3 regions of the Actinomadura sp. 3N407 genome follow, and region 3 is predicted to be linked to each of the others. Evidence: riboswitches for the same ligand, from Rfam matches in the RefSeq annotation. Region 3 holds a riboswitch; each other region holds the start of a gene.
The links. A riboswitch is a leader RNA that binds a small molecule or an ion and turns the genes downstream of it on or off. The one in region 3 is predicted to bind cyclic di-AMP.
Positions count from the first base shown of each region.

Region 1: it holds a riboswitch for cyclic di-AMP, as region 3 does, so the genes downstream of both, ACTWPP_RS18250 (CHAP domain-containing protein) here and ACTWPP_RS14095 (NlpC/P60 family protein) in region 3, are expected to answer to the same signal.
Region 2: it holds a riboswitch for cyclic di-AMP, as region 3 does, so the genes downstream of both, ACTWPP_RS36160 (M15 family metallopeptidase) here and ACTWPP_RS14095 (NlpC/P60 family protein) in region 3, are expected to answer to the same signal.

Region 1 is NZ_JBQQBP010000006.1:383,884-391,470, forward strand. Features, by position in the region: gene ACTWPP_RS18240 (NYN domain-containing protein) at 123-1,400, shown strand; gene ACTWPP_RS18245 (NlpC/P60 family protein) at 1,746-2,654, shown strand; cyclic di-AMP (ydaO/yuaA leader) riboswitch at 3,154-3,353, shown strand; cyclic di-AMP (ydaO/yuaA leader) riboswitch at 3,500-3,645, shown strand; gene ACTWPP_RS18250 (CHAP domain-containing protein) at 3,654-4,502, shown strand; gene ACTWPP_RS18255 (hypothetical protein) at 4,542-5,834, shown strand; gene ACTWPP_RS18260 (M48 family metallopeptidase) at 5,831-7,318, shown strand; gene ACTWPP_RS18265 (Ig-like domain-containing protein) at 7,332-7,587, opposite strand, start outside.
Region 2 is NZ_JBQQBP010000019.1:98,457-106,043, reverse strand. Features, by position in the region: gene ACTWPP_RS36180 (hypothetical protein) at 1-538, opposite strand, end outside; gene ACTWPP_RS36175 (serine/threonine-protein kinase) at 625-2,010, opposite strand; gene ACTWPP_RS36170 (protein kinase domain-containing protein) at 2,024-4,150, opposite strand; gene ACTWPP_RS36165 (4Fe-4S cluster-binding domain-containing protein) at 4,299-4,763, shown strand; cyclic di-AMP (ydaO/yuaA leader) riboswitch at 4,949-5,135, shown strand; gene ACTWPP_RS36160 (M15 family metallopeptidase) at 5,142-5,783, shown strand; gene ACTWPP_RS36155 (MerR family transcriptional regulator) at 5,780-6,298, opposite strand; gene ACTWPP_RS36150 (hypothetical protein) at 6,295-6,666, opposite strand; gene ACTWPP_RS36145 (VOC family protein) at 6,751-7,152, opposite strand; gene ACTWPP_RS36140 (WD40 repeat domain-containing serine/threonine protein kinase) at 7,394-7,587, shown strand, end outside.
Region 3 is NZ_JBQQBP010000005.1:134,056-141,642, reverse strand. Features, by position in the region: gene ACTWPP_RS14120 (ATP-dependent Clp protease ATP-binding subunit) at 1-17, opposite strand, end outside; gene ACTWPP_RS14115 (histone-like nucleoid-structuring protein Lsr2) at 506-829, opposite strand; gene ACTWPP_RS14110 (RDD family protein) at 1,910-2,386, opposite strand; gene ACTWPP_RS14105 (RDD family protein) at 2,393-3,211, opposite strand; gene ACTWPP_RS14100 (amino-acid N-acetyltransferase) at 3,216-3,737, opposite strand; cyclic di-AMP (ydaO/yuaA leader) riboswitch at 3,999-4,204, shown strand; gene ACTWPP_RS14095 (NlpC/P60 family protein) at 4,208-5,254, shown strand; gene ACTWPP_RS14090 (LuxR family transcriptional regulator) at 5,681-5,911, opposite strand; gene ACTWPP_RS14085 (LacI family DNA-binding transcriptional regulator) at 6,293-7,423, shown strand; gene lysX (bifunctional lysylphosphatidylglycerol synthetase/lysine--tRNA ligase LysX) at 7,463-7,587, opposite strand, start outside.

The sequences.
Region 1 (7,587 bases), on a different contig from region 3:
TCGACAGCGGCCCCGAAGCGACCCCCGGTGGTGAAGAATCCGCAGAGAGGCCGCGTCAGTCTGCGGAGACCGACCCCCGGACCCGCCGGGAAGGGCGTCTGAGCAGGCCGCTCCCCGAGGCCGTGCGGCAGAGCGTCGTCGAGGTCGCCGCCGAGCTGATCGGGGCGCTGCCCCACGACGAGGTCCCCGCCCCGCTGCGCCGGTTCGCGCGGTTCGAGCGCCGCAAGCGCGCCAAGCTCGCCGGGCAGCACATCGCGGCGGTGCTGGAGAAGGACGCCGGTTTCCGGCGGCGCGTCGCCGAACCGCTGCGCGAGGCGCAGGCCGACCTGGTCGAGGTGGTCGAGGGCGGGGACGTGCCGCCGGCCGCCGATCCGGTGCGGGTCGCGGTGCTGGCCTACCTGCTGCGCCCGGAGGGCTGGACCGACCTCGTCGAGTCCGCCCGCGAGGAGCTGGACCGCTCCGCGACCGCCTCGGAGGAGGAGGCCGCCGAGCGCCGCGTCGCCGCGCTCAAAGAGGAGCTGGCCGCCGCCCGCGGCGCCCGCGGCGCCGAGGTGGACCGGCTGCGCGCCGAGCTGCGCGAGACCAAGGCCGAGGTGGCGGAGCTGCGCCGCAAGCTGCACGAGGCGCGCGTCAGGTTCCGGGCAGCGGAGGAGCGCGCCGGCGCGGTCGCGGCGGAGGCGGAGCGCGAGCAGGCGGCCGCGCGCGAGTCGACGGCCGCGTCCGAGAAGGAGCTGCGCAGGCTGCGCGCCCGCGCCGCGCAGGCCGAGGCCGCCGCGGAGGCCGCCAAGCGGGCCGCGCGGGAGGGACGCAACGTCGACGACGTCCGGCTGCGGATGCTGCTGGACACGCTCCTCGACGCGGCGCAGGGCGTCCGCCGGGAGCTGGCGCTGCCCTCCACCATCGGCCGTCCCGCGGACGCGGTCGGCGGCCTGGAGCCCGACCGGCAGGCGCACCGCGCGCTGCCCGGCCGGGCCCTGTCCGACAGTGACCCGCAGCTGCTCGACCGGCTGCTGACCCTGCCGCGGGTGCACCTCATCGTGGACGGCTACAACGTCACCAAGACCGGGTACGGGGAGCTGCCGCTGGCGGACCAGCGCAGCCGGCTGCTGTCGGGGCTCGGCGGGCTGGCGGCGCAGACCCGCGCGGAGGTGACGTGCGTGTTCGACGGCGCGGAGCTGGACGCGCCGGTGGCCATCGCGGCGCCGCGCGGCGTCCGGGTGCTGTTCAGCCGTCCCGGTCAGACCGCCGACGAGCTGATCGGCGAGCTGGTCCGGGCGGAGCCGCAGGGCCGCGCGGTGGTGGTGGTCTCGTCCGACCGTGAGGTGGCCGACGCGGCGCGGCGCGCCAACGCCCGGCCCTGCCCGTCCACGCTGCTGCTGCGCCGCCTCGGCCGTTCCTAGCCCGGCTGCGCGGCGGCCGCGGTCGGGCCGCCGTCAGGCCGCGGTCTCAAGGCCGCCATGAGGCACGCCTCGCGCTCCGTGATCTTACCGACACGGATAGCGCATCATTTCGATTGAAGGCGACTAAAGAGTGATGAACCGGTTGTGACGGTTGTTGCGTATCGCTAATGTCATCCGCTGACGTCGTGGACGAGAGGGGCGAAACCGACCGTGGCCAATGATCTCATCGGGGAAGCAGCGCATGAGCGCGACCGGCGAGGAGGTTCGGCCAAGAGAGGCGCCTCCCGTCGCCTGGCGGCCGTCGCGTGCCTCACGCTGACGGTCTCCCTCGCGTCTCCTCCGGTGGTGGCGCACGCCGACCCTCAGCCGACCAGAGCACAGGTCCAGAAGAAACTCGACAAGCTCGCCGAGGAAATGGGCCAGAAGGTCGAGAAGTTCAACCAGCTCAACGAGAAGCTCAAGATCGCCAAGAAGAAGTACACGATCGCGAGCAAGTCGAGCAAGGAGGAGCAGGCGGCCTTCGAGGAGCAGCGCTCCAAGATCGCCCAGATGGCGGCCGCCGCCTACAAGAACGGCGACACGAACAACGTCACCGGCTTCGTCGGCACCAACGACCCGCAGGCGATCCTGGACCAGGCGGCCGTCTTCTCGCACCTGTCGCAGGAGCGCAGCTCCCAGCTGACCCAGTTCCTGGCGACCGCCCAGCGGCTCCGCCGCGAGGAGGCGCAGGCCAAGGCCTCCTACGAGGACGTGCAGGCCAAGACCAAGGAGCTGCGGGAGCAGAAGAAGAAGCTCGACAAGGAGGTCGCCAAGCAGAAGGCCCTGCTGCGGCGGCTCGGCGGCGGAACCTCGTCGGGCGGCTCGGGCAGCGTCGGCGGCACCTACAACGGCCCGGCCAGCGGCTCGGCCCGCACCGCGCTCAACTTCGCCTACGCCCAGCTCGGCAAGCCGTACCAGTACGGCGCCGAAGGCCCGAACTCCTACGACTGCTCCGGCCTGACCATGAAGGCGTGGGCGGCGGCGGGCGTGAGCATCACCCGCACCACCCACTCCCAGTACGCCGCCACCAAGCGGGTGTCCAAGAGCAACCTGCAGCCCGGCGACCTGGTGTTCTTCAGCGGCCTCGGGCACATGGGCATGTACGTGGGCGGCGGCAAGATGATCCACGCCCCGCGCACCGGGAAGAACGTGGAGGTCGTGACCATCACCTCCGGCTACTATCTGAACAACTACTACGGCGCCGGGCGCCCCTGACGCCCCGCCCCGGAGCGCCCGCGACGGGCGTGACGGAGCTCTTTCGACAACGGACCGGGCTTGACCTGGTCCGTTGTTGATTTTGGGGGGGTTTGCCATCTGTTGGGGCTTTGGTACGTTGTCACCACTCACGGCGCCCTCCAGACGCCGTGGTCCCGAGGCGCTCACCAGGCGCCACGGCCCCACGCGGCACATCCAGCTGCCGCGTGACGGCGGCGCGAGCCACGTGCCGCTCCCCCCGGCGGCACGATCCACGCGCCGCCTCCGGCACCCGACGGGTGCCGCAAACGGTCTCCAGCAGACCCGGCCGGCCCCGGCCCCACCGTGCGCACGCCCGCAGCGTGCATGGCGCTGAGAGCGCTGCCACGGCGGATTCCACGGGTCAGGCCCAGGACGGTCCCCGCAAACGGGCCGCCGTCCGCACGCACAACATCAGGCGCCGCTCTTTCGCACGCGGGAGACAGGTCCCGCGCACGGGCCCCATCACGCCCCCAGGATCGCAGCGGCAGCGCCGAATCCGCCGACGCGCGGAACCGGGGACCCACATCCGCCGGAGTCCAGGGACCGTCCCTGGACGGGCATTCCGGCACCCGGGGTGAATCGGTGCGTCTCTCCCCGCCGAACGGTGAGAGCCCGCCGTAGGGCCACTTCCACGCCCGAACCCGTCAGCTAACCCGGTAGGCGTCTGGAAGACGAAGGAGTGAAAACCGCAGCGTTACCTGGGCGTGGCCGCCCTCGTGCGGCCACGCCCGCTTTCCCCCTTCACTCCGTGCGGGCGCCCTCGCCCGGCGGAGCCCCCCATCCGAACCGGCGTGCCCGCCCCCGGGCCGCCACCGCCGAGTCCGTGGTTCACCGCGCCCAGACGCGCGGAGAACGCGGAGCCGGGGACCCACTGTGTCCTTCGGGGTGAATCGGCCCGCCCAGCGGGCCGTAGGGCGGCTTCCACGCCCGAACCCGTCAGCTAACCCGGTAGGCGGCATGGAAGTCAGGAGATCCCCCATGCCAGGCGCGCATCGCAAGAAGTCACCGGGCAAGCACCGCAAACCCGGCACTCTCGCCCTCACGTGGCGGACGACCGGCGGCGTGATCGTCGGCGCCGCCGTTCTCGGCACCGCCGCGGCCACCGCACAGGCGTCGGTCCTGCCGTTCGCCTCCGCTCCCACCCACGCCACCGCGGCCGGTCCGGCCGCCGGCGACGACGCGGGCAAGTCCAAGTCCGGCTCCAAGTCCTCGTCCAAGGACAGGTCCGATTCCAAGGACGAGAACCGGGACGAGCCCGCGGACGGCGGCAAGGAAGCCGAGCGTCCCGAAAGGGACGAGCCGGAGTCCGACGCCCCGAAGCAGCCGTCCGAGGACTCGCGGCCCACCGCCGACGAGGCCATCGAGCTCGCCAGGTCGCAGGTGGGCATCGCGGAGGACGGCAGCGGCGCGACCAAGTTCAACCAGTGGTACGTGGAGAACTCCCGTGCCGACGAGACCGTCGCGCGCGACGGCGGCTCCGTCCAGGCGTACGACGACGCCGCCTGGTGCGACATGTTCATCTCGTGGGTGGGCGACCAGCTCGGGTTCACCGAGCAGATCGGCAGCGACGCCTGGACCATCGCCCACGCCAAATGGTTCCGGGACCAGGGCCGCTGGGGCACCGAGCCGAAGCCGGGCGCGATCGTCTTCTACGCCTGGAACGGCGGCAAGGACATCGACGACATCGTCCACGTCGGCATGGTGACCAAGAAGATCGACGACGGCACCATCGAGGCGGTCGAGGGCAACACCGACAACGCCGTCCGGGTCAGGCAGCGCTCGACCGGCTCCGTCGTCGGCTACGGCTACCCCGAGTACAAGTCCTGACGTCCCTTCCCCCTCCCCCGGCTGCATAGGATCACGCGCATGGAGGACGGTCCCGGTCAGGCCGGACACGGCGGCCCCGTCACGCGCCGCAGGGCACTCGCCCTGGGCGCGGGCGGGGCCGCCGTGCTGCTGGGCACCGGCGCGGGACTCCTCGGCACGCGGTCCGGCGACGACGGGACGCCGCCCGCCCGCGCGACCAAAGCCGCCGGAACGTTCCGGCCCGCGGACGCCGTCACCGTCCTCGCCAACCGCGCGCGGGCGGTGCAGGACGGAGACCGGACGGCCTTCCTCGCGACGGTGGCCTCCGCGCCCGCCGCGTTCCAGGACGCCCAGTCCCGCTTGTACGGCAATCTCCGCGAGCTCCCGCTGGCCGGCTGGGAGGAACGCGCAGTCGTCACCCAGGCGACGGACGACGAGAAGGGTGTCGCGGTCGTCCGCGTGGAAGTGCGCTCCAGGTTGCGGGGCTTCGACCGGGGTGACGTCGTCCGCACCCGCTACCTGACGCTCGCCCCTCGCTCCGGCATCTGGACGATCGTCGGCGACGGGTCGTCGCATGGATTCGCGGACGACGCCGCCATCTGGGACGGCGGCCCCCTGACGGTGGTCAAGGGCCGCGCGAGCCTCGTCATCGGCGACACCGCGGCCACCGGGGCCCTCCGCCTGGAAGAGATCGCGGAACGCCTGGACGCGGCCGTCCCGGTCGTCACCGGCGTCGTCGGCAAGGGATGGGCGCGGCGGGTCGTCGCGCTCGTTCCCGCCGACGCGGGCCTCGCCTCCGCCCTCGCCGGTCCGGGGCAGAGCCTCGGCGACATCGCCGCCCTCGCCACCGTCACGCCGTCCGCCGGCGACGGCCGCGGCGAGGACCGCGTCGTCGTCTCCCCCGCCACCTTCGGCCGCCTCAACGACCTCGGACGCGACGTGGTGCTGACCCACGAGCTGACCCATGTCGCCACCGGCGGCGCCCGCGACCGCGCGACCCCGCTGTGGCTGATCGAGGGCTTCGCGGACTACGTCGGCTACCTCCGGACGGAGATCGGCGTCCGGTCCGCGGCCGGCGAGCTGCGCCGCGAGGTGGCCGCGGGACGCGTCCCGTCCGCGCTGCCCGCCGCGGCCGCGTTCTCCGGCGGGTCCGCGCGCCTCTCCCAGTCCTACCAGGAGGCCTGGCTCGCCTGCCGGATGGTCGCCGACCGGTACGGTGAGGCGACGCTCGTGCGGCTCTACCGGGCCGCCGGGCGCGTCCCGGAGGCCGCAGCGCTGAGCGACGTGCTGGGACTCACCCGGGACCGCTTCACCGCCCTGTGGCGCGACTACCTGAAGAGGGAACTCACATGAGCGAGGCCGAGGCGGACGAGAGGCGCGGCGAGCCCGGCGCCCGCCAGGACGGTGACGCCGCCCGCATGCGGCGGCCCCGGATCGCCGCCGCCGTCGCCGCCGCCGCGCTGTTCGCCGCGCTCGGCACCGTCCTCGCCCTGAGCACGCCGTGGAGCCCGCTCCCCGATCGGGTTCCGGGCGGCCATGTGGAGGCCGATCCGGCGCTGGACTTCTCCCCCGCCGAGATCGCCCGCTCCCGGGCGTTCGACTCGGCCATCAACCCGCCCGCCTACGCCGGCCTCCTCGTCGGCCTGGGGCTGATCCTCGCGCTGGGTCTCACACCGCTGGGCGCACGGTTCATCGGCTGGGTCACCGCCCCCCTCCGCCGCCGGCCTCCCCGTTCGAAGGAGGACGACCCCCAGCACCCCCCGAAGCGCCTGCGGCACTGGTCTGTGAGAGTCGTCCTCGGCGCCGTCGCGCTGACGACGCTGCTGCGCGTCGCCGGGCTCCCGTTCGACATCTGGAGCGAGTCGGTGCTGCGCCGGTACGGGCTGTCGACGCAGAGCTGGCCCGCGTGGCTGGTGGACCAGCTCAAGTCCCTCGGCGTCACCTGGGTCATCTACACGGTCGCCCTGCTGCTCCTGTACGCGGTCGTGCGCCGCTTCCCGCGCTACTGGTGGACGGGCGCCGCCGCCGGCGGATTCCTCCTCGTCGTCCTGGTCTCGTTCATCTACCCGATCGCCGTCGAGCCCGTCTTCAACAAGTTCCACTCGCTGGAGCAGGGGCGCCTGCGCAGCGACCTGCTGGCGATGGCCGAACGGGACGGCGTGCCCGTCGAGGACGTCCTCGTCGCCGACGCGTCCCGCAGGACGACGGCGCTCAACGCCTACGTGTCCGGGTTCGGCTCCACGCGCCGCATCGTCCTGTACGACACGCTGCTGAAGTCGCCGCCCGCGCGGATCGAGTCGATCGTCGGGCACGAACTCGGCCACGCCAAGCGCAACGACGTCCTCTGGGGCACGCTGGTCGGCGCGCTCGGCGTCGCCGGGTCCATGTGCGTGCTGCACCTCCTGATGACCTCTCCGCGCCTCCTGCGCCGCGCGGGGGTCGCCGCCGCTCCCGCCGCCTCCACCGCGCCGCCCGGACACCGCCCGGGCGGCCGCGGCGCCGGGGCCGGGGCCGCGGATCCGCGGTCCATCGCGCTCGTCCTCGCGCTCATCACGGCCGGGACGCAGATCGGCGCCCCCGTCCAGAACCTCGTCAGCCGGCAGATCGAGGCCCGCGCGGACGTGCACGCGCTGAACCTCACCCGCGACCCGGCCACGTTCGTGTCGATGCAGCACGAGCTGTCGGTGCGCAACATCTCCGACCTGACCCCGGACGCCCTCGAATACCTGTTGTGGCTGTCCCACCCGCCGGGCCCCGACAGGATCGCCGTGGCCCGCGAGTGGGCGCGCATCAACCACGTCCAGGAGCCGCCGCCGCTGGAGCCAGGGGCGGACTGAGCGGCGAAGGCCGTCAGTCGCCTTCCGCCTGCCGCCCGTCCCGCCCGGTCCCGGACTGGTCGCCCTCCTCGGCGGACACCGTCGCGGCGTCGTCGCGCGGCGCCGTCGTGACCGGCCGCTTCAGGGCGCTGCCCTTCACCCAGTCCTTCCAGCCGAGCTGCCAGTAGCCCCAGCCGTTGTCCGGTTCGAGTTCCCGGTCCGACCCGGTCACCTCCACCGGGTCGCCGCGCTGGGTGAGGTTGAAGAACCACTTCGCGTTGGACGGGCTG
Region 2 (7,587 bases), on a different contig from region 3:
GCAGGTAGCGCTGGGCGAGGCAGGTCAGCACCAGCCTCTCGGTGTCGCTCAGACGCCACGGGTTCACGTCGTCCGGGTCGTGGGTCTCGACCTCGTGCAGGTCGACGCCTCCCGGCGGCGGCGGTCCCGCGGCGATCCGCACTTCGAGGAGGTGCTCCTTCGCCGGGCCGACGATGAACAGCGGCGAGTACGCGACCGGCAGTTCGGCCCGGTGCCCACCGAGCACCAGCCGCGATCCCGGGAACCGGATGGCCAGCTTGCCGACGTTGTGCAGCACCCAGCGCGAGTGCTCCCGGGTGATGACGCCGTGCCGCCGGCTGACCCGGGTGTCGTCACCGCCGACGCAGACGTGGACGTCCGGCTCGCACCGTCCGAACACGACATCGAACCCGGCGTCCGGGGACACGCGCATCCCGCCGTCCGGCCCCATGACGAACAGCGTGCCGGGCTGGGCGGGCGGCAGCCCGGCGGCCAGGCCGCCGCTCTCCTTCGGGAGGATGCCGACCTTGCCCGGCGCCTTCCGCGTCATCATCGTCACGTGGCACGTCCTCTCCTCGCGCGTGGCCGCGATCAAAGTATCCCTCACCGAGCGGGAGGGGTCCCGGCGCCGGAATCGCGTGCACGTCAGTACAGGCCTTCGGCGGCCATGTCACTGCCCTCGCTGCCCCGGCCGGCGATGATCACGTTCCCGTCCACCGCGACCGTGTGGGCGGCCCCGCCCGCCGGGGCGCGGTACGTCAGCTTCCAGGAGATCCGCGGGGGCCATTCGGGCATCGGAACCGTCTTCCGCCACGGCAGCCGAACCTTCTTCAGCGTCGTGGACTTCCCGTTCACCATGTAGGTCAGCGAGCTGATCCTGCCGTCGCCCTCGACGGAGAAGGTGATCTCCGCCCGCGTCGCCGTCGACGTGGGCGAAGGCGACGGTGAGGCCGGCGCGGCCGAGGCGGTGGGCGTGGGGTCGGCGGACGCGCCGGCCTCGCCCCGGAACGCGTACCAGCCCGCGACCGGAAGCACGACGCCGGCCAGGAGGACGGCCGCGCCCGCCGCACCGAGCACCAGACCCCGGCGGCGCCCGCCCGGCCGGGACGGCGGCGGGGCGGTCTGCGGGGGCGGGGCGGCCGGCGGGTTCTCCGCCTCGGTCCGGCGCTGGGCGATCCCGGCCACCACGGCGGGCGGCAGCGGGACGCCACCGTCCCCCCGGCCCGACAGCCGCTCCACCAGCCGGCGGGCGGTGGGCCGGCGCTCCGGGTCGAGCTGCATGCACGACTCGATCAACGACCGGAGGTCACCGTCGGCGATCCCGTCAAGCCGCGGCGGCTCCGTCTGGACGCGTCGCATCTTCGCATGCCACGGGCCCTCGCCGAACGGTTCCCGGCCCGTGCACGCGAACGCCAGCGTCGACCCGAACGAGAAGACGTCGCCGGACGGGCCGACCGTCACCCCCGCCACCTGCTCCGGCGACATGAACCCCGGGGATCCGGCCTGCGCACCCGGGCGCGAGATGGACGAGGAGTCCACCGCGCGGGCGATGCCGAAGTCGATCACGCGGGGACCGTCCGCGGTCAGCAGGACGTTCGCGGGTTTCAGGTCCCGGTGCACGACGCCGGCGCCGTGAATCGACACGAGCGCCTCCGCGACGCCCGCCGCCAGCGCCCACACCGCGTCCACCGCGAGCGGGCCGGACGCGTGGACGGCGTCGCGCAGCGACACCGACGGCAGGAACTCGGTCACCAGCCACGGGATCTCCGCGCCCGGATCGGCGTCGATCACCGCGGCGGTGAAGCCGCCGCCGACCGATCGCGCGACCCTGGCCTCGCGCTCGAACCGGGCCCGGAAGTCGTGGTCCGCGGCGAACTCGGGATGCACCATCTTGATCGCCACGGTCCGCCCGGCGGCGGAGCGGCCGAGATACACCACGCCCATCCCGCCGGACCCGATGCGCGCCAGGACGCGGTACCGCCGTCCCATGGTCTCCACCCAGCGTGGGTCGTCCGGCTCAAGGGGTCGCACATGGTCCTCCGATTCAGCGTGGTGCGGCGACGGCCCGGACGTTCCCGTCCCCGGCGCCGATGAAGACCAGCCCGTTCACGCTCACAGGCTGGACGCGGATGGATTTCTCGGTTCCGTAGGTCCACCGGACACGGCCGTCGGCGGTGTCCAGCGCGTAGAGATTGCCGTCGGCGCAGATGGCGTACAGGGTGGTGCCGGACAGGCAATAGGCCGTCGCCTGGCCGCGGGGATCGTCCTTCAGCCGCGTCAGCCCGCGCGACCAGATCTGCCGTCCGGTCGCGCTGTCCAGGGCGAGCACGACGCCATCGCGTCCTTCGACGTAGAAGCGCCCGCCGCCCACCTGGCTGCCCCAGCCGCCGACGTTCCGTCTCCGCCAGGCGGACGCGCCGTCGGCGGCGCGTATCGCGTGCAACGTCCCGAACCGGTCGCAGGCGAAGACCATGCCGTCGCCGGTGATCTGGTAGTCGCCGTAGTCCAGCGGATACGTCCAGCGGGTCTTCCCGGTCCGCGCGTCCAGGCCGACCAGGGCCTCGGACGACAGCGCCAGCACGAGGCCGTCCGCCGCGGAGAGCCCGGACCGGGCGGCCGCCCGGGACGTCCAGCGGCGCCCCCCGCCGGTCGCGTCCAGCGCGGTGATCTCCTCGCGGCCGAAGACGACCACCGGGCCGGTGGCCGCCAGGTCCCCGCTCGGGAGCCTGTCGAAGTCGACCTCATGCCTCCACAGCTCCTCGCCCGTCCTGGAACGGACCGCGCTGATCTCCCTGCTCTCGTTCAGGGTCAGATACGTCACGTCGCCTCCGCCCACCGCGGAGGAGCCTCCGTCGCGCTTCCACAGCACCTTGCCCGTGCGCGAATCCAGCGCGTGGACGATTCCGGTGCCGTCGTCCCCGTTCTTCTCGCTCCCGTTCGCCAGCAGCACCCCACCGGCGGTGGCGAGGCTCAGGAAATCCTCGCTCACCCGGCGCGTCCACCTCGAACGTCCCTCGGGCGGCGGTCCCTCCGGCGCGCCGGCGCGCCGCGCCCCGGGCGGTCGCGAGCCGTCGCTCCGGTCGCGGGTCCTCCGCCACGCGAACGTCCCGAGAGCGCCCGCCGTCAGGACGCCCGCGCCCACCCCGGCCAGGATCGTCCGGCGGGTGACGTCCTCCGCCGGGGGCGCCGTGCCCTGGACGGCACCGTCCGGATCCTCCGTCGGCGCCTGCCCGGCCGCGGAGTCCCGGTCCGCCGCGTCGCCGGCCGGGGGCCGCGTCAGCGTCTCGGCCTCGGCGGTGCGGCGGTCGATCTCCTCCGCGATCCCCGGCGGCAGCCACCGGGCCCCCAGCAGGGACGGCTCGTCCCGACCCGGCGGTCCCAGCAGTTCCAGCACGGCGGCGGCGGACGGACGCAGCCCGGGGTCGACGTGCAGGCACGCCCCGATCAGCGCGAGCAGCCAGGGTTCGGTGATCGCGTCCAGGTCCGCGTGCGCCGTCATCGCCCGCAGGTCACGCGACCGCGCCGGCCCGGACCCGAACGGCTCCGCCCCGGTCGCCGCGTACGCCAGCATCGCGCCCAGGGAGAACACGTCGGCCGCCGGCCCGACCTTCTCCCCGCGGACCTGCTCGGGCGCCATGAACCCGGGCGTGCCGATGGGCGCGCCCACGCGGGTGATGGCCGTCGCGTCCTCCGGCCGGGCGATGCCGAAGTCGATCACCCGGGGCCCGCCGGCGGTCAGCATCACGTTGCCCGGCTTCAGGTCGCGGTGCACCACGCCGGTGCGGTGGATGTCCGCGAGCGCCTCGGCCAGCCCGGCCGCCAGCGGCCGGACGGCGTCCGGCGGCAGCGGGCCGAACCGGCCGACGGCCTCGCGCAGCGACAGCCCCGGCAGGTAGGCGGTGACCAGCCACGGCGCGGCCGCGTCCGGGTCGGCGTCCAGCACCGGCGCGGTGAACACCCCCGACACCCGGCGGGCGGCGTCCACCTCGCGGCGGAACCGGGCCGCGTATCTGGGCTCCCCCGCCATCGACCGCCTGATGACCTTGACGGCGATCGGCCGGCCGGCCCCCGACCGTCCCAGGTAGACGACCCCCATCCCGCCCGCGCCGAGCCTGCCGAGCAGCCGGTACGGACCCACCCGGTGCGGATCACCACGCCGAAGCGGCTCCACCGCCGTCCTCCTCCTGCCGCCGGACTCACCGTCGACCATCGTCCGGGATCGCGTACCGGGACCGGTCCCGGCGTGACGGAAGTGTAATCACGGCGTGAGTTCCAGCGATCACGGTGGGCCAGACGGACGCGCGGCGAGGACCGGCCGCGTGATCCGGCCGCGCCCGCTGCACATCAGCGCCTTCGAGCGCGTCAGCGAGACCAGCGGCCCCGGCTCCCGTGCCGTCCTGTGGTTGCGGAGCCCCGGCCGCCCCGGCGCCGCACCCGCGGGGCACGGCTTCCGAGTCACGGTGGACGAGACGTTCGCGCACATCGCCGCCCTGGGCGACCGGATCGAGGGCGTGACGGTCAGAGGCGACGAGCCGCTCCGGCAGCGCCGCGCCGTCCTCCGGCTGCTGGCCCGCGTCCGGGAGGAGACCTCCCTGTCGGTCATCCTGCTCACCGGTTACGGCTGGGACGAGATCGTGCGGATGCCGGGCGCCACGGCACTGCGCGACCGGGTCGACGTACTCCTGGCGGGCCGCCCCCCGGAGCACGGAGCGCACGGGTCACCCGCACGCACCATGCACCTGTTCACCGCCCGCTACTCGGCCGCCGACCTCGATGCCGTCTAGCCGCCACCGCGCGCAGGTCTCGGTCGATGACGTCCCTCTCACCGTCCGACCTGCGGCATTGCTGATTTTGTGGGTGTTTGCATTCTCTTGAGCCTTTGGTAGGTTCTGTCCGAATTCGGCGCCCGCCATGCGCCGTGGCCATCGACCAGTGCGTCCGTCTCATCCTCAGCCCGCGGCTCGGGATGAAGGCGGCGACGCCGAGTCCGCGATCGCGCGGAGCCGGGGAACCAGCGCGAGTGACGTCCAGGCCGGCCGGCCTGTGCCGCCTCGCAGGGGTGAATCGACGCCTTCTCGCCATGTTCGGGAAGGGTCGTAGGGCGACTTCCACGTCCGAATCCGTCAGCTAACCCGGTAGGCGACATGGAAGGAGCAGATGCCGTGACAGGCAGGCACGTCAAGAAGAACGGATACCCCCCACCCGTATTGGGCGTCGTCCTCGCCGGTGCCCTTGTCGGCTCCCTCGCCCTCATGCCGGGGGGCGGAGACTCCGAGAACCCCGGCAGGCCCGCCTCCGCGAAGGTCTCGGCGGACCGCGGCGAACGACCGGATTCCCGACGAGCCGAGGACGCGCCGAGCGAGCCGCCGGCCGACTGCGAGCCCTCGGAGGCCACGGACCACGGGTACCCCAACGGCCGGATCCCGGTCGACGAGCTCTGCCCGCTGCCACAGCGGGACGAGTTCCTGCGAGCCGACGCCGCGGTGGCGTTCTACAAGCTCAACGCGGCCTACCAGGAGCGCTTCGGCCACGAGATGTGCGTGCGGAGCTCCTATCGCAGCTACGAGAAGCAGCAGGAGCTGTACGAGACCATGCCGGCGGGCATGGCCGCGCGACCGGGCAACAGCAAGCACGGGAACGGCATCGCCCTCGACTTGTGCGACGGCGTCCAGGACGCCGATTCACCCCAGTTCGAGTGGATGGAAGACAACTCCGAGAAGTACGGCTGGATCCACCCGGCCTGGGCCTACAGCAACCCGTACGAACCGTGGCACTGGGAGTTCGACGGCGGCCAGGACGACTAGCGACCCGCACGGCGGCTGGGCCCGAGCAGACGGCTCGGGCCCGCGGCGGCGGCCGGTGGGCTCGTGTCCTCGCCACCGGAGTCGACGGCCAGGTCGGCGAACGGCAGCGGGCAGCCCTGTTCCCCGGCGCATGCGACCAGATCGTCGCACCCGGCGTCCAGGGCTTGGCGCAACGTGCCCGCGATGGTGCGCAGATCGACGATTCTGGATTCGACCTCGGCGAGTTTGGCGCTCACCCGCGTCCGCAACCCGGAATCGGCGCGGCGGTGCCGGTGCGTCCCGGCGTCCAGCAGTTCGGCGACCTCCTCCAGGGTGAACCCGAGCCGCTGCGCGGTCTTGATCACCCGCAGCAGCGTCACCGCCTCGGCCGGATACACCCGGTGCCCACCCGCCGTCCGCTCGGGCTCGGCGAGCAGGCCCCGGCGCTCGTAGTACCGGAGCGTCTGGAGATTCACCCCGGCCGCCGCCGCGACCTGCCCGCTGCGCAACCCGCCGGCGACGGCGGGCCCGGTCACGCCCGGCTCCCCTGGCCCGCCAGCTCCGCCGCGCGGGCGGCCAGGGCGTCCAGCACCTCGACGTGCGGGCCGGCGACGCTCACCTCCAGGGTCAGCGCGCCGCCGGCCGCCGTCAGGGCGAAGGTGAAGAACGAGCAGCAGCCGGTCTCGCGCACCGCCAGCCCGGCCGCCCGGGCGGCCACATCCGGCTCGGAACGCAACACCAGCTCGACGCGTCCCGGCCCCGCACGCCGCACCTCGGTCACCGCCTCGCCGAACAGCGCGTCGAACTCGGCCTCCCTCAACGGCCGCTCGGCCGTCGGCAGGGTGCACGCCCGCGGCGCCCACCCCGCATCGCCCGGCCCGGACCGTACCTGTTCCAGTTCCATACCTCGAAGGTAAGCCTGTACCCCGGTACCGGATGCAACCCCCCATCGAATGTGGGTACCGGCGGCCGGTCAATGGGCGGCCGTCTACTCGGCGGGCAGGGGGCAGTACAGGTCGATGCCGTTGCCGTCGGGGTCGAGGACGGTGGCGTACCGCATCCCCCAGAAGGCGTCCCACGGTTCCTGGACGCCGGTGTGGCCGGCGCCGGTGAGTTCGGCGTACTTGGCGTCGACGGCGGCCGGGTCGCCGAACTGGAAGGCCAGGAAGTTGCGCGGGTCGCCGGAGGGGCGGCTCCATCCGCCGGTCTGGGCGGAGCTGCGGAACTTCTCGGTGTCCAGCATCAGGTGGAGCCCGCTCGGCAGGTCGCAGCCGGCGTGGTCCGGGTAGGCCTCGTCGACGGTGAACGCCAGCCCGAGCCGGGCGTAGAAGTCCATCGAGGCCTGGATGTCGGACACCACGATGTCGATGGTGTTGAGGGTCGGGTTCATGGCCCGCTCCTTCCGATCGTGAAACGGATGTTGCTCTCCACCTCCAAGACGAACGGGAGAGGGCCCGATCGGACATCGGCGCCCGCGAGTTTCCGACCGGTGTCCATGTGCACCCACCGGCGGAAGATCTGGTAACGACCGTCCCCAGATCTTGGCGCGAAGTGCCTCCGCCGATGGCGGCCGCTTGGAATGATCTCTCTGATCGATCAGGTGCGAACGTATCTCTTGGGGGCTCTCGGTCATGGAAGCGCTGAGGCGCGGTGATCCCGCCCGGGTCGGCCCGTACCGGCTCGAAGGACGGCTGGGCGAGGGCGGCATGGGCCAGGTGTTCCTGGGCATCTCACCCGGCGGACGGCAGGTGGCGGTCAAGCTGATCCGCGGCGAGCACGCGGCCGACCCGCACTTCCGCGCCCGGTTCGCCCGGGAAGTCGACGC
Region 3 (7,587 bases):
GTGAACCTCTCGAACATCTCGTCGCTCCTCACAGAGCGGTTGGGCAGAGTCCGGAACGTCCGGAACTGTCCTTCCGCATGCTAGCCCGCCCCGAGGAGGCCACCCGGTGCACTCCCACCAGGAGACGTTCCCCAGCTATGCGCTGTTCAGTCTCATCCAACTACCGCATCGGTGCGTCATGTTCCCGCTACGCCCCAAGCGAACGGGGGGCTTTTCGCAGGTCGGTGAAGGCGCGGGCCGAGAGTGGCGAATGGGGATGAAGTTCCAGCCGCGCGGCCTGTGTACCTCCCGGCGACGACCGCGAACCCTGCGACCGCTACGCCGAAAGCGAACGGCCCGGCGGAACCGGACCGGGGCTAGCGGACCGGGACATGCGGACCGGCGGGAAGCGAACGGCGGAAGCGAACCGCGGGAGCGGGTCGGCACAGGCGACCGGGAGAAGCGGGCCGGCAGAAGCGAACGGCCCGTCTCGCGAACGAAGACGGGCCGCCGACGGGTGAACCGGTCAGTTGGCCGCTTCGTACTGTTCGATCACATGGGCCGGGATCCGGCCGCGCTCATTGACCTTGATGCCATTGTTCTTGGCCCAGGCGCGGATCTCAGCACTGCGCTCGCGGCTGGACGCGCCTCGCTGCCGGCGTCGGCGCGTGGAAGTTCCCGCCTTGCGTGACTTCTCCACGAACGGCTGAAGAGAATCCCGCAGCTTCGCTGCGTTGGCGCCACTCAGGTCGATCTCGTAGGAGGCGCCGTCGATCGAGAACGCTACGGTCTCGTCCGCCTCGCCACCGTCGAGGTCGTCGACGAGAAGCACCTGAACCTTCTGTGCCATGGGGACAGACCCTTTCGGCTTGAGCAAACTGCATTCGGTCGACAAAGATATACCGAGAAGTCCGCCGATGACAATTCCGACGCGGCCCATGAACCGGCACTGGCGGCGAAGTCACGTTCCCGCCGTGACCGGGCGTAATCGGCAGCGCCTGTTTCCGGCACGTCGCGGCGGCGCGGCGGGGTACGGCGACCGCGGCGTGTGATTTTTTTCGCCCGCCGGCGGCCACCGTCCGGTTTTCGGTGTGACCGGTGTCGCGGTTGACCGCGCTGACCTGGGCGAGCGCTCCCGTATTGGACCGGGTTTGCGGGCGTCCGGCTTTCCGGCGGACGAGCCGTCCGGGAGTGCGCCAGGGAGTAAAAGAGTCTGCGGCCGACCTTAACAGGCCGGGCACAGCGACACCGCGGCCAACGATTAACCCTGACGTAACGGCACTAACCGCACCCGCCGCCGGGGAATGCGCCGGAGCCCGCGACCCCCGCACGGCAGGTGATCACCGGCCTCACCGGCCGATGTGGATGGATAACGGCCGGTGGGCCGCCAGCGAAATCTGTTGACGCCGTCCCGTCCCGGGAAGTCGCCAACCGCGATCCGCCGGGGCCGGGGGCGGCCGGTAGTCGTCCATCCCAAAATCGGGAGATTGCGGCACAATCCCGCCGTCGGCCCACTTCTTCCAGCCCGCGTCCGCGGTCGGCGGAGGGCCATGCACGCCGCCCATGGCCCGAGCGGCATGGGGAGCTAAAGGTCCGTTCCCGGTGAGGCCGCAACCGATCCGGAGTAAGTCCACTGCCCTAAGTGGCCGGCGCCTCGGGCGGAAGGGCAACGGCACGGGGAGCACATCTCAAAGCGGAGGAGGCGTCCGGGACGAGACACATCCCGCGCCGATTCAGGGCCGTAACCGGAACGAGCTGGCATTCGCCGTCCGAACGCGGGCCGTCCGAAACAGAGCGGGGATCTCCGCGAAAGCCGCCCCGGACGGGCGAACGCTCTCGGCCCGCCGGACCGCGGACCGAGAGCGTCGGGGATCAGCCGCCGCCCGAGTACCGCTGGGGGCGCCTGAGAGGGCCTCAGAAGGCCGATGAATCAGGAAGCGGACGAATTTACTACCAGCGTCCCTGCGAGCCTGTCATGGAGGGCTTGTCGCTGCGTGCCCTCGTACAGCAGGCCCGCGTTCGCCACCCAGAAGATGCCCGCCAGAAGCCCGAGAACGGGAATCGGGCGTGCCGCGATCGGCAGCGAATAGACCGCGGCACGCAGAACGGCGCGCGGAAACCCCAAACGAGCACTCTCCCCACCCTCACCGCCGGGGTGTTGTTCGCCGGGGGCGGCCAAGACCACCTCTATGCCGGCCAGGCGCTTGCCGAGCGTCCGTCCCCACAGGGCGAGCTGGATCGACTCGTACAGCAGCATGCATCCGGCCACGGCGGGAGGAGCGACGACGTCCACCGTGTGGCCGGACACCAGCGCACGGACGACGACGATGACGGGCAGGCCGACGATGAGCGTGTCGACGATGCGCGCCCTGAGGCGCAGCCCCGGCTCGGCGAGCGGTGCCGCCATCGCGGCCTACTCCGCGTACTCGTCGTACTCGTGGTACTCGTCGTATCCGACCCGCTCATCGATGACGAGCGTGCCGGCGAAGCGGTCATGCAGTGCCTGATGCAGCGGCTGGTCCCAGATCGCCCAGAGGTAGGCCATCAGCGCACCCGCCCAGACCAGAACCATCCCGTACGCGGCGTAGTCCCACACCATCACCGCCAGGACGAGGAAGAAGAAAACGCCGATCTGGTAGGCCACGTGAGTGATCCCAGAGCGCCATATGGCCTGCGTCATGGTCAGCGGCTGACCCGCAGGACGCGCCTGGACGATGCCAAGGCCCATGACGCGCTTGCCGAGCGTCCGTCCCGACATCGCCAGCTGGACGGCCTCGTAGAGGAACGGCAGCACCGACAGGACGCAGAAGAGGGTGAAGATGATGGGCCAGTTCCACACACCACCCTCGTCCTCCGTGTCGCTGCCAGGCCTGCCCAGGCCGAACGCACCGATGGTCACCGGGAGGACGAGGGCGAAGCCGAAGACCGCGACGAGCGCGTTGTCGATGAGCCGGGCGCCCGCCCGCCTGATGATGGGCGCCAGGGCGATTTCGCCGCCCTGGGCCCCGCCGTACTGGTCATAGGACGCTTCGTACGTCTCGTTGTACGCCGGCTCCTGCGCCCACTGCTGCCGGGGCTGCTGGGGTTGTTGCCACGGCTCCTGCGACGGCTGCGGTTGCTGCGCTTGTTGCGGTTGCTGCGATTGGGGACCTTGGTACGGGGGCGGCGGGCCGTAGGAACCCTGCCCCTGCGGCGGCTGGTAGCGCCGCCCGCGGTTGGGGGAATCGCTCATTGGGTCAGTCCTCCAGGCGAAGCAACATCCGGGTGTTGCCCAACGTATTGGGCTTGACCCGATCGAGGTTCAAGAACTCTGCCACGCCTTCGTCGTAGGAGCGGAGAAGCTCCTCGTACACCTCTGGCGCCACCGGAGTCCCAAGGATCTGCTGGAAGCCGTGGCGGGCGAAGAACTCCACTTCGAAGGTAAGACAGAACACCCTCCGCACGCCGAGTTCCCGTGCGGTCTCCAGAAGGCGGGCGACGATGCGGTGCCCGATTCCGCGTCCGCCGTACCCCTTGTCCACGGCGACCGAGCGGACCTCCGCCAGGTCCTCCCACATCACGTGCAGGGCGCCGCAGCCGATGACAGGGCCCGGTGTGCCGTGCTGGACGTCTTCGGCGACCCAGAACTCCTGGACGTCCTCGTACAGCTTCACCGTGTTCTTCTTCAGCAGGCGTCGCCCAGACCCGGCGTACAGGTCGACCAGCCCGCTGATCTCCTGAACGTCGGCGGTACGGGCACGCCGGATCACGACCTCCACAAACAGGCGAGATTATCGAACGCGATCCCTTCACTACGTGGCGGCGTCCCCCTTACGAGCGCGCACGGCGCACAAGTGACTAGGTAAAAGCGACTAGCCTGCACCCGGGCTCCGCGAAAAGTGAGCCATAGCACAGCGGCGGCCGGGACGGAACCGGTACTCCGTCGCGAGGGCCTGTCACGACCTGCGATTTCGCTTGTTCTGGTTGGCATCCAATGCGGGTTCCGTTAGTGTCCTGCGCTGTCGGCCATCCGTAGGACTGAGGCCGAACCGCCGAGTCCCCGGGCCGCAACCAGTGCCCCGAGGAGCCGGGGACCCACTTTCGGAGCATCCGGGGGATCACCCCCGTCCCGCACCGTGAGGGGTGAATCCGCTGCCCGCACGGAGTCGATCCGCGCGCACCGGCGGACGGGCTGCTCCTGCCCCAACCCGTCAGCTAACTCGGTAGGCGGACGAGGAGAGGAGAATTCGTGGAGCCATTGCGCCCCGCTCCCTTTTCACCATCGGCGCGTTCACGCTCCCCACACCCGGCCCCAGGCCGGACGGCCCGATTCCGCTTCAAGGGCCGCCTCCGCGCCAGAGCGCTGACCGTCGCCGGCGCGCTCGTCGCCGTTTCGATCGCGCCGCACACCGTCCCCGTGGCCCACGCCGATCCCGAGCCGTCCACGAAGGAACTGCGGTCCAAGGCCCTCAAGCTCGCCGACGAGCTGGAGAAGCTCACCGAGCAGTACAACGGCCTGAAGGTCAAGCTCGCGCAGTCCAAACGCGCCGCCAAGGTCGCCGCCGACAACGCCGAGCGGCAGCAGAAGTCGCTGCAGAGCGTCCGGGAGAAGGTCAGCACGCTGGCCGCCACCAGCTACATGCAGGGCGGCACCGACCCCACGGTCACGTTCCTGGCCTCCCAGGACCCGCAGGCCGTCCTCGACCAGGCCGCGACCCTCCACTACTTCGCCAAGCAGGACAGCACCAGGGTCCTCGGGCTCATGCAGGCCATGCAGGCCGCCCAGCGCGCCCGCAAGTCCGCCGACTCCCGTGCCAAGGAGGTCACGCAGCTGCGGGGGCAGCTGGAGTCGCAGCGCAAGAAGGTCACCGAGACCTACGAGAAGGTCCGCGGCAAGCTCGTCAAAAAGGACCCCACGCAGCTCGCCAAGCTCCCCGTCGTCGGCACCGGCAAGGGCGCGCAGGCGCTGCGGCACGCGATGAGCAAAATCGGCCGTCCGTACGTGTGGGGCGCCGCCGGCCCGAGCAGCTTCGACTGCTCCGGGCTGACGATGTGGGCCTACAAACAGGTCGGCATCAACCTGCCCCACTACACGGGCAGCCAGTGGAACGCGGGCACCCACGTGTCGCGGAGCCAGCTCCAGCCGGGCGACCTCGTGTTCTTCTACTCCGACCTCCACCACATGGGGATGTACGTCGGCGGCGACAAGATGCTGCACGCACCCCGCACCGGTGACGTCGTGAAGATCGCCCCAATGGCCGGACGCCCCTACGCCGGCGCCGTCCGAGTCGCCTGACCCTCCGCCCAGACGCCCCCCGCACGTCCCTAGGACGCCCTACGACGCGTCCAGCACTCCCCAACACCCACGCGGTACGCGGTCGCCTAGGGGCTCCCGCAGCGCCCGCGAACCCCACGAGACGCCCAGAACCGGCAGAGTCCCGCGCCGACAAGACGCACGGCCCGGCGGGCCCGGGGCCGGACACCCAGGGCGGGCGGGGCCCGCAGCGGATGCCGGGGGGCGCGTTGAAGAGGCTTGCGGGCGCTTAGAGGAATCCACGGGCGGGCTCCCTGAACACCGTCCGCGGCGACGCCCCCTGCCAGGGACCTACCTGTCAGGACGCCGGCGCCGCCGCTGCGGGGTCGGACGGGGTTCGGATGAGTTCGCCACCTGGATTCCTGGTGACGCTCGCCGTCCCCAGGCGAGCGTCAGGGGGTGATACAGCTAGATGAGCTGCCTTCGGGCCGCCCACACCACGGCCTCTATAGGGGTGTTGACCTCCAGCCGGTCGCAGATCGTCCGCAACCGGCGCCGCAAGGTCCGTGCGCTCAGCTCCAGCTTGCGTGCCGCCACATCGGCGGTGACACCACTGGCGATCTGGGCGAGCAGCCGGATCTCCTCCTCGCTCAGCCCGAAATCGTCGGTGCCACGACGTGCGAGTGTGGCTGTGTCCACTCCGTCCTCCCTCGTCCGTGGTGATGACCGCGGGGATGCAGCCGTCCGCTGCACAGGCACGGGTTGGGCCTCGATCTGTACGCGCGTTGGGTTGCCGGGTCCGGAGCCTTCCGGACTTAGATCATCGGGTTCCTTTTCTGTCTCACGAGCTTGGCCGGAGGTGGCCGCCTGGCCGATTGCGGGGTCGTTCGGGGGAACTCCGGGTGACGATTCACTCGTTGGCCAGCCGAGGGGGACGGGGTGAGATCGCCAGCCATCCGCACCCGCCCCTTCTCGTTGGACTCGCCAGATCCCGCCGCGGACAAGATCGTGAATCGTTTCAAGCTACGCTTCGGCTCGGAACGCTAGGCGGCCGGATCCGGCCCGTCAAGCGCCGGTTCAGTGCAATGCGTGCCCGGATGGTCGCAATGCGTGACAGATCATTTGTCGGTGCGCAGTGATAAACGCCACTACCTGGGGAAACGCCCCCGGAGCGGGACGAGGAGCGAGTTGCCACAGACCAGTATTCGTGAGGTCGCGAGGCGTGCTGGAGTCTCAGTTGGGACCGTTTCGAATGTCCTAAACCGGCCAGACCTCGTGGCCGAAGCCACCCGTAACCGTGTCCGCGCCGCGATCGAGGAGCTCGGATTCGTCCGCAACGAGTCCGCGCGGCGGCTCCGCCGGGGCCCCGACCGCACCGCGGGCGAGTTCGGCGACGAGCCTCGCCGCGCGTTCGGAGTCGTCGTCGAGGACCTCACCAACCCGTACGCGACCGACGTCGCCCGGGGAGCCGAGGCCGCCCTCAACGCGGCCGGCCACGACGCCCTCTGGCTGTCCAGTGACTACTCCGCCGCCAAGGAACGGCGCTCGCTGGAACTCCTTGAGGATCAGCGCGCCGCCGGCGTCCTGATCATCCCCGTCGCGCTCGGCGCCCGCGACACCTCCCGGCTCCGCGCCGCGGGGATGAGCGTCGTGCTGATCGACCGCCACGCGTCCGAGGTCTGCTCCGCCCAGGTCGACCATGTCGCCGGCGGGGAGATCGCCGCCGCGCACCTGCTCGGCATCGGCCGCGAGCGGATCGCCTTCGTCACCGGCGTCCGCGAGCCGCAGCCCTGCGTCGAACGCCGCGACGGCGCCGCCCGCACGATCGTGGAGGCGGGGTTCGCGAAGCCCGCGACCCTGATCCAGGACGCGCTGAGCCCCACCGAGGGCCAGGCCGCGGCGCACCAGATCATGGCGATGTCGCCGCGCCCCGACGGCGTCTTCTGCGCCAACGACCTGCTGGCCATCGGGCTGATCAACGAGTTCGGCCGGCTCGGCGTCCGCGTCCCGGAGGACATCACGGTGATCGGCTACGACGACATCGAGCTCGCCGCGAGCGCCGCCGTCCCGCTGACCACCATCCGGCAGCCCCGCCGCGAACTCGGCTGGGAGGCCGCCGAGCTCGCACTCGCCGAAATACGCGAGGGCCACTCGCACCAGCACCGCCAGGTGGTGCTCCGGCCCGACCTGGTCATCCGAGAAAGCGCTTAGCGGCCCGCGTCCCCCGGCGCGGGCCGCCTGGCCTCCCGATCACTGTTCGGGCTTGACCAGCGGGAACAGGATCGTCTCGCGGATTCCCTTGCCGGTGAACGCCATGATCATGCGGTCGATGCCGGCGCCCATCCCGCCCGTGGGCGGCATCGCGTACTCCAGGG